3 regions of the Marinomonas algicola genome follow, and region 3 is predicted to be linked to each of the others. Evidence: predicted binding sites of a transcription regulator. Region 3 holds the regulator's gene; each other region holds the start of a gene.

Region 1 (3,213 bases), 1.6 Mb from region 3:
TGTATAAAGGCGCATTTCGCCAAACCAAAGAATGATCTGATTCTTGAGCTTCAAGTATGGCCAACGGGTCAGCAACCAAAATATCAAACCGAGTGTCAGAGAAACTCTTGTGATTACTGTCAAGTAATATGGCTAGAGGAAGGTCCCTGAAGGATTCGAAAAGGGTGAGTAATTCTTCTTGGTAAGGAAGATTTATCAGTCTAATGTCTGTCATAATAAACCTAGGGAATATAAAGCTCGGTATTGTATCCGCATAATTGGTGTTCTTATAGGTATATTACAAGTGACAGAAGTTTTTTTTATTAAATCGTCCTCTACCCATTTGGCTTATCGTCATTATCGTAACGATCGAGCCCCAAAAGGCTCGTGTTTACTTTTATTGCATGGAGCCGGCGTGGGCGGGGAGCTTACTTGGGAGAGCATGATTCCATATTTAACTCGTTGGGAAACAATTTTAGTTCCTGATTTAAAGGGGATGGGTAAAAGTCATGCGCTCTCGGGTGAAGAGGAGCCCTTTACTGCAAAGTCTCTTGCAGAAGATATGTCTCATTTATTGGACTATCTTGAGTGGCAACAATTTGATGTTGTTGGTTACTCCTTAGGCGGTTTGGTGACGTTATTATTAAACCAACTAAACATTGAAAAAGGCTTGCCATTGATTAAGAAAATGGCCTTGTTAGAACCCGCAACATTGGACCGAGAAAACTTACTTGAGTTACAAGGGTTACGCAATAAGTATCGAGCGGCTTCTAGAACCATTCGAGAAACCGGTGATGTTGAGCTTGGCATTGCCCACTTTATGGATGGCGTTTCTCCCAATAGAAGAAAACATCCTGTGGCAGAGAAAACCACCAAAACTCGGCTTGCTCATAGGCCATTTGGTTTTGCCTTTGCTTTAGATAGTGTCACAGATTTAGTCGATGATTTTGTTTCTAAGCCGCATTTAAGGCAAGTGATGTTAGAATCAACGCAAGAAGTGTTACTTTTTTCAGGAGGCATAAGTCATAAGTCATTAATTCTTCATTATGACTTATTAGAGCAGCAACTAAACGGTTGGCGACATGTTATTATTGCTGGTGCTGATCATTCTTTGCCGTTTCAGAAGCCAAGGCAGGTTGGACAAATCCTTAATGAGTGGTTTGTTAATGGTAATTGATATAAAGAATTATCTGCTTAGGTCGTTGTTTTTATAGCGTATTTGTTTTTTTAGAAGATAAAGGTACAAATAAATTATAAAATTGATTAAAGTTTGTTCTATTTTGGTCGATAACTGACCATGTAGTATTAATTTTATCGATCTTTCACAAAGGCGGCATGGTATGTCTGACTTTTTTAAAACGGCTAGCGATTTAACTAAAACGTATTTTCAGAATGACTTTCAAAGGACTGAAAGAGAAGTCCAGTCTCCTGTTAATCAAACTTTTCGTTCATCGGATAAATACGATCCCGCAAACCAGAGCGCTCGTGTCATGGGAGTGGTTCAAGAGCGTTTATTCTCTTATGTTGCTCGTTCTACTTCATCTGAAAGTGTTTCTTCTAATGAGAAAGCCAGTGAAGCCAGTAAAAACCAGGCGTCAAAAAATGATTTTTCTCCCGAGGCCGTAAGCCAAAGAATCATTGGTTTTGTTGGTAACTATATGGATAAGCTACGCGATGGTGGCGCCAGTGAAGAGCGTTTAAAAACGGTTTTTGAGTCCGCCCAGTCCGCTGTGACACAAGGTATCGAAGACGCTACTGAAAAGCTGTCTAGTCTTAATTGGCTTACGAACGATGTGCAAAACAACATAGCATCAACTCAAACACAAATTGAAAAAGGTTTTGAATCTTTATCTGAGCGTTTTTTTGAACCGCAAGCGCAACTTGAAACCAGTGAGGCTTCTCGAGGTGTTGCCGTATCATCTGAGACCCAATACAGACAAACAAGCTCGACAGAAATTCAAATAGAAACACGTGATGGGGATAAGGTGAGCCTGTCTCTGTCTGCTTTAGAAGCCTATCAAAGTCAAGTATCTGCTGCCAAAGTCGAAAATGAGAATGGTAGTGCGACGGCCTTTTCTCGTTATACAAGCAGTCAAAGTGAATTTGCCTTCGAATTTTCCCTAGATGGTGAGCTTGATGACGCCGAACTTGAGGCCATTAACTCATTAGTAAATGATCTTGCTGATGTCGCAGATACGTTTTTTAGTGGTGATATGAAGTCTGCCTTTGAGCAAGGACTGAAGCTAGGATACAATTCAGATGAACTGTCTGGCTTCGCTATGGAGCTAAATTATTCAGAATCGATTCGTCAGTCTTCTGCCGCGGCAGCTTATGGTCGTAACCAAGGAAGTGCAGCTGACGGGCTAGGCCAGTCTGTTATAAAGCCACTGGCTGAATTCAATAAGGAATTGACTGAAATTTCTGAGAAATTCTCTGCTCAGTTTGAAAATATGCAAGAGATCGCTACTCAAACACTGAATAGAATTTTTGAGATGCGCTCTGAATTAGAAGAGAAAAAACAATATATTGCTGAAATATTTGGTTTTACAAATGCTCTATTTTCAAACGCATTGTCTAAAAATAGTGACATTAATAAAGACGCTTCCTCTACAGGGAATGCCGTTCAGGGTGTGGTAGAAAATTCTGAGGGCAGTACTTCCAAAGCCTAAGACTACTGGCGTAGTTTGTTGTAAGAAAACTTGCTACAACATTGTTTGATATGTATCTTTTATTTTAATCAAGAAACAAGGACGTTTCTTTATGACACATGAACACGGTTTTTCACTAGTTGAAGTTCTCATTGTCCTGATGATTATTGCAATAATCAGCCGTACTTTCCCATCGTCTATTAATCTTTTTGCGTTTCAAAAAAAACAAAATGCGCTTTATAAAACGCAGCAAGACCTTGCTTTATGGCTTATAAGGGCAAGACAATTAGCCGTAAATATAAATAAAGAAGTGATCTTATGTGGTGGTGATCAATGCGATGGAAATTGGACTAAAGGGTTAGCAATACGCTCTGATAATGTCACTATTTCAACACTTTCATTTGATTTAGGTATACATGTTAGTTGGAAAGGTTTTCCAGTTCAAAAAAAATCCATTATTTTTCTTTCTGATGGATTATCAAGCTACCAAAATGGAACTTTCTATCTTTGTCATTCAGGTTTTTATTGTTATATCCGATTGAATCAAAGCGGACGGTTTTATACGTCATCTATTTTGCAAGACACC
Region 2 (3,213 bases), 360 kb from region 3:
GTGGCCAAACCCAAATCCAATATAGGTATTGTTCCTCCACGAATGTGAGCGACCCCACGAACAACAGGGCTACTATGAGGCATTGTTGTTAGCTTTGGGCATTGCAGAACTTCTTTCACTTTAAAAACGTTAATGCCGTAAATTTGTTTTCCATTCAAGCGAAATAACAACAACTCCAGACGGTTCTCACCAACAAGTTGGGTACGCTGGTTAACTGTATCGAGAACTCCGGCCATAACTTTATCTCCTATGAACCTTAATGTGTCGCCAAGGCGAACCTCTAAAAGAATATGTAAATATCATCCAATCATAGAGTGATATTTGCTATTTTACTAATATCTTATGCAAACTTAGAGTCAAAACTGTGAGATATTTACCAATATGATCAAAAAAAAATCGTTTCTCGTCTTTATCATTTACAGTTTTGTCTCTGTTTCCCACGCAACGGATTTACAAACCTATATTGCTGACTTTATTGAACATAATGAAAAGCCTAGGTTGGCCGCACGTTATCCAAATGCCGACATTGATATTGAGTTAGAAAACAGAGCCGACTTCAGCTACTTACCCACCTGCATAGAAAACAACCTTTCTATAACCAATTCCCGACGTGATGCTCGAAAACGGACAACGTACACGGTTGAATGTACGTCCCCCGCTTGGAAGTTTTACGTCCCAGTTAATCAAAAAATACTCTTGGATGCTTATGTTGCTATCAGTCCTATTTCAAGAAAACAAACCATTAATCCAACTAACACCGACTTGATCAAAGTAGATATAACTGAACTGAGAGGCGATATTTATAATGAAAAAAACACACCTTTTGGCTTCATCGCGTCACGTAATATCAATATTAACACCGTTATAACAGACAAATTGACAGAGCTTCCAATTATTGTCAAAAAAGGCGCTCGAGTAATGATAAGAGCCCAAAGCAATACGATTAGTGTTAAAATGAACGGAGAATCACTCGAAAATGGCATTTTAGGACAACAGATTCGAGTAAAAAACATAAGTTCTGGTCGAATAGTGTACGGAAAAGTTGTATCGAGCAACGAGATTCTTGTAAACTATTGAAACGACAGTACGAGATAGCCTATCTAACAAAATGTTAGCGAGAATATTCGATAAAAATCTAAAGTTTCTCATTTAATGGTCGATAATTGCTTTAAGAGACAAATTTTCAGGGGCGGGACTAGGTTATGGCAATTAATATTGGTAATGGTTTAGGTAATCAGGCGAGCATTGGCAAAAATGATCGGTTACAAAAAACGACTGAATCGACCGACAACCAAACAGGGCAAACTGTATCAAGCAAAGAAACACTTGCAGAAGACACAGTGCAACTTAGTGGCGCGGCTCAGGTTTTAAAAGATCAAGAAGCGAAGATATCCAGTCTTCCAGTCATTGATATGGACAAAGTGGAACGAATTAAACAGGAAATTGCGTCTGGAGAGTACAAAATAGATACTCAGAAATTAGCAAGCAACATGCAACACATCGATGCTCTTTTTTCTTAATTAAAAATGTCTCTATTTAACGCTTAAGCTGATTATATGGTCCCTGTCGAACCAATTTTTGCTCGCAACAAAGAACTTTTAGTGTCATTGTCTGAACTATTAGACAATGAACGAGACGCCCTTGCTCAATTAGACCCAGATAAAATTTTAACACTCTCAAAACAAAAGAGCGTCATCCTAGATGAACTCGATGCATTAAACATCAAACGACATTCGTTGCTACTCAAATTTGGCATTATTGATCAGAAAAAAGCGGAAGAAGGCCAATTTAAAAAATGGCTACACACGAAATCATCCAATCCAAAATTAATTGACCTTGTTACTCAATGTGAAGTGTTACTAGAAAACTGTAAAGTTAAAAACCATAACAATGAGCAAGTTCTAAATATTTCGCAACAACGCAACAAAACGCTTCTAGAGATACTTAAAGGCACAGACAAAAAAAGTCGAGTTTACACAGCAAAAGGTGGCACAAACCCTGTAAGCAGTAAACACACGATAGGTCGAGCATAAACCTTTAGCAAGCAAACCCGTATTGTTGAAAAAAATTAAATTCTATTTTATTTGCCGTATATCGAAAAATAATGTATAAAATCAATCACTTCTTATGCAAGTAATCTAGAAGTCTCTACTGAGCTCAAAAAAAACAACATACGTCCTCATAGGTAAACAGGATATACCTGCCGCCTCCTAAGCGGCTATTCCAGGTTCGAGTCCTGGTGAGGACACCATCTTTATCAATACAGGCATGTACTTAATAAAACGTGTATACCTATTGAATGCGACTATTCTCAAATACTTAACTCTTTCACAACCGTCTAACCTAAAAGCCCCCCATCATGTCACTCGTATATGCACATCAAAACGTCGTTTTTTGACACCTTATACCAATATAAAAACACTTTTAGTAAAGCAAAAAGACTTCTTCACGGAAAACGTACACGACGTCTTCGATGCCGTTAAAAACATCGCACTGACCGATAAACCAGAAAAACTATCCTACATTTGAACTCAGCCGTAGCCCACATAGAATAGCGATATTTTGGTCGTTTAAAATTAGAAATTATATGTAGGATCGAATAATTTTATACATTTAAATTTTCATAAATTAAAAGGGACCGCGCCAAGCTAGGCGCGGGTAAACCCAATAATTAACCTATTAATTACTCGCGACTAAGTCTGTTACTTTTAATTTATTAACAACACTCGTTACATCGTTAGTATTTTTAGCCATAGTAAACGCAAGATCTCTTTCAGAATCTGATTCTACTTCACCAACAAGCGTTACAATTCCATTTTTAACTTCTACTTCTATATCTAACCCGCTCACTTGTGAATCAAATAAAAATTTTGATTTAACTACTGTTTCAATTTTTGAATCTTTAAGACTTTGCATCATCTTCGAATCTTCTTCATGTGTTTTTTCGTCAATGACAGTGAGCCTATTATCTACTTTAGTAACACCTTCAAGCGAAGCTACCAGTTCTTCTGCTAAGGCTTTATCTACAAAATTATTAACCTTACCAGTTAAAATAACAGTACCGTTTTTAACGTCGGTATTAATATCGAACGAATTTAAATTTCCATTAAAAAGCAGCGTTGATTCGGCTTTACCATCAATCCAGGCATCTTTAGCGCCACCTTCCCAAGTGTTCTCGGCATTAACATTTAAAGAAGTAGCCGTAATAGCCGT
Region 3 (3,213 bases):
ATATTCAAACTCAACAGGGCCAGCTGGATCAACAGAGAAAACTAGACGTTAAAGAAGCCGTGAATCCTGAGTTGTTGAAAGTTCGAGACAAATTAAAGGGATTAGGTATTTCTGAGAATGTTATCTCAAGATTGCTAGATGATATTGATTTGCTTGGTAGGGAAGATGACTGGAATAGAGTTCTTGCTCACTTAGCCGACCATATACCAACTAGGGTTAAGACCAGTGAGTTACTGGGGTGTATTGCTTTTATGGGGCCCACAGGTGTTGGTAAAACAACCACTATCGGTAAAATAGCGGCTCAGCATGTTTTAAAGTATGGTAATAGTAGTGTGGTGCTTGTTACTACAGACACTTATAGAATTGCCGCGCACGAGCAGTTAAGGACATTCGGACGTATCCTTGGGGTCCCCGTTGTTGTTGTAAATGAATATTCAGACTTAAATGATGTATTAGATAAGTATGCTGATTACTCATTGGTGTTGGTTGATACGGCCGGTATGAATCCTAGAGATCGGAATCTTGAAAGGCAGTTGCTCATGATTAATCGTGCAAGGCCCAACTTGAAAAAATTATTAGTTCTGCCCTGTACAAGTCAAAGGCAGGTGCTGAAAACGGTTGTAGACGTATATTCAAAAGTCAGGCTTGATGGTTGTGTTTTAAGTAAATTAGATGAATCGGCTTCACTTGGTGAAGCAATTAGTGTAATTGTTGAAGAGAACCTTCCAGTAGTGTATGTTGCTGATGGACAAAGAATTCCTGATGATATTCAGCCGGCTAGGTCTCATAACTTGGTGAGTCGAGCTGTCTATGTGGCTGAGCAATATAGTCATCTTTATAGTTCTCTTAAATACGGTAGTTAGTAATTTTATGTTACTTTTTTACTTTGTTGATCGTCTATGTAGTAATGTCTAGATGATGTTTTTAACTTAAAAATTATTGGGTTGTTTTTTTATTGTTTATGCAGACTAAGATCGGCTACGACGCCTACTCAAAAAATGCACCTCTGTCTGTTGACGTTATTGTCAATCAGTATGGCTTCTTAGTGAAAAAAATTGCTTATCATCTCTTAGCGAGAATGCCTAGTAGTGTTGAGGTTGATGATTTAATCCAGGCTGGCATGATGGGACTGCTGGAAGCTCATAAGCGTTTTGAATCGAATAAAGGCGCTAGCTTTGAAACGTATGCAGGAATACGCATTCGTGGTTTTATTATGGATGAAGTGAGAAAAAGTGATTGGGCTCCCAGGTCAGTAAGACGAAATGGTCGAGCTGTCGCAAGTGCGATTAACGAGCTCGAATCTTCCTTAGGCCGTGAAGCGACGAATTTAGAGGTGGCTTCATCTATGGGAATTGAGCTTGATGAATATCATGATATATTACAATCATCCATGTCGAGCCAATTGTTTAGTTTTGAGGAGTTGCTTGATTCCGATAGTTTGAATTTTGATAGTGTTTCAGATAATGCGTCTAGCCCCTTCGAAAGTGTTGAAAGTGAAGATTTTCAAGACTCTTTAATTAAGGCAATAGATTCTTTGCCTGAGAGAGAAAAACTAGTATTGTCTTTGTACTATAATGAAGAAATGAATTTAAAAGAAATTGGTGCAGTTTTAGGTGTAAGTGAATCTCGAGTAAGTCAGATTCATAGCCAAGCGGCTATGAGATTGAAGGTCAAATTAATTGATTGGCGAGAATAAAATTTTGAGTTTTGAAATACTACCTTTGGGTTGTGGAGGTCGCATTGGATAAAAATATGAAAATTCTAATTGTTGATGATTTTTCAACAATGAGAAGGATAATTAAAAATCTTCTCCGAGATTTAGGTTTTACTAATACGGTAGAAGCTGATGATGGAACAACGGCGCTGCCAATATTGCAAGCAGGGTCGATTGATTTTCTGGTAACTGATTGGAATATGCCTGGAATGACAGGGATAGAGTTGCTGAGAGCTGTTCGCGCTGATGATAAACTTAAAACAATCCCTGTTTTAATGGTTACAGCAGAGGCGAAACGAGATCAAATTATTTCAGCTGCACAAGCGGGAGTGAATGGTTATGTCGTTAAACCTTTTACCGCTGTTGCGTTGAAAGAGAAAATTGAAAAGATTTTCGAACGTATCGACGCTGGGAAATAGGGGTATCTAATGTCAGATAAATCCAGTTCTAGTTTGGATGATTTTGAATCTATATTAAAAAATGGCGCTGTCGATTTGCTAAATAGCATTGAGGTAGGCAATTTTTCTAGTGCTATTCAAATAATACAAGAGTTAAGTGAAGCAAGGCATAAGAGCTTTTATAACGAAGTTGGTAATTTAACTCGTAGCTTACATAATGCGATTAAAGACTTTAAAGTCGACTCTGTAGAAATTGAACTAACAGACACTGATGAATCTGATAATGGCTCTAAAATTACGGATGCATCTGATCGATTAAATTACGTCGTTGAGATGACAAGTAATGCGGCTAATAAAACCATGGATATGGTTGATAGTAGCGTACCTGTCGCTAGTGAACTTCAAAAACAGGCAAAAGAGTTACGCAAGGACTGGGGGCGATTAATTCAAAGGGATCTTTCTCCTGAAGAATTTCGTCAGCTTTATAAAAGAATTGATGTGTTTCTATCGTATGCAGATGATAGTGCGACAATCTTGCATACAAATCTTAATACAATATTACTCGAGCAAGGTTATCAAGATTTAACGGGGCAAGTAATTACTAAAGTAAATGACTTGATTCGTGATGTCGAAGAGAAACTGGTTCACTTAGTCGCTGTAGCGGGTCGAGTTGATAGCATTTCGGGAATTGAACACGAATTAACCCTTGCAGAAGAGGATGATACTCGTGGTCACGGTCCAGCCATCAAAAACGATAACAATCCAGAAGTATTGAATAGTCAAGACGAAGTAGATGACTTGTTATCTAGTCTTGGTTTTTAAAGGAGCTGAGGATGAGTTTCGAAGTCGATGAAGAAATTCTTCAAGATTTTTTAGTTGAAGCTGGGGAAATCCTAGAACAGCTTTCTGAGCAATTAGTAGATCTAGAGCAAAATCCAGAAGATAAAGCATTGCTAAATGCTATATTTCGAGGCTTTCATACTGTCAAAGGTGGTGCTGGTTTTTTACAGCTGACTCCTTTGGTCGACTGTTGTCATTATGCAGAGAATGTGTTTGATATTCTCCGTAATGGTCAGCGAAAAGTCACATCTGAATTGATGG

Evidence for each region. Region 3 encodes FliA, which starts transcription of late flagellar genes. Its sites were predicted from a motif close to CTAAAGTTNNNNNNNNNNCNGCCGATA; they were not measured.
Region 1: a site for FliA is predicted at 1,243-1,269, ahead of IEZ33_RS06750 (DUF5610 domain-containing protein). Genes of this name have one in related genera too.
Region 2: a site for FliA is predicted at 1,136-1,162, ahead of flgM (flagellar biosynthesis anti-sigma factor FlgM). Genes of this name have one in related genera too.

What each region holds. Positions count from the first base shown of each region.
Region 1 covers NZ_CP061941.1:1,502,352-1,505,564, forward strand. The annotation lists gene pabB (aminodeoxychorismate synthase component I) at 1-214, opposite strand, end outside; gene IEZ33_RS06745 (alpha/beta fold hydrolase) at 284-1,156, shown strand; gene IEZ33_RS06750 (DUF5610 domain-containing protein) at 1,320-2,648, shown strand; gene IEZ33_RS06755 (GspH/FimT family pseudopilin) at 2,740-3,213, shown strand, end outside.
Region 2 covers NZ_CP061941.1:3,456,177-3,459,389, forward strand. The annotation lists gene IEZ33_RS15860 (chemotaxis protein CheV) at 1-236, opposite strand, end outside; gene flgA (flagellar basal body P-ring formation chaperone FlgA) at 382-1,077, shown strand; gene flgM (flagellar biosynthesis anti-sigma factor FlgM) at 1,203-1,520, shown strand; gene IEZ33_RS15875 (flagella synthesis protein FlgN) at 1,557-2,033, shown strand; tRNA gene IEZ33_RS15880 (tRNA-Arg) at 2,176-2,251, shown strand; gene IEZ33_RS15885 (BON domain-containing protein) at 2,680-3,213, opposite strand, start outside.
Region 3 covers NZ_CP061941.1:3,095,418-3,098,630, reverse strand. The annotation lists gene flhF (flagellar biosynthesis GTPase FlhF) at 1-863, shown strand, start outside; gene IEZ33_RS14205 (RNA polymerase sigma factor FliA) at 962-1,696, shown strand; gene IEZ33_RS14200 (chemotaxis response regulator CheY) at 1,753-2,133, shown strand; gene IEZ33_RS14195 (protein phosphatase CheZ) at 2,143-2,934, shown strand; gene IEZ33_RS14190 (chemotaxis protein CheA) at 2,946-3,213, shown strand, end outside.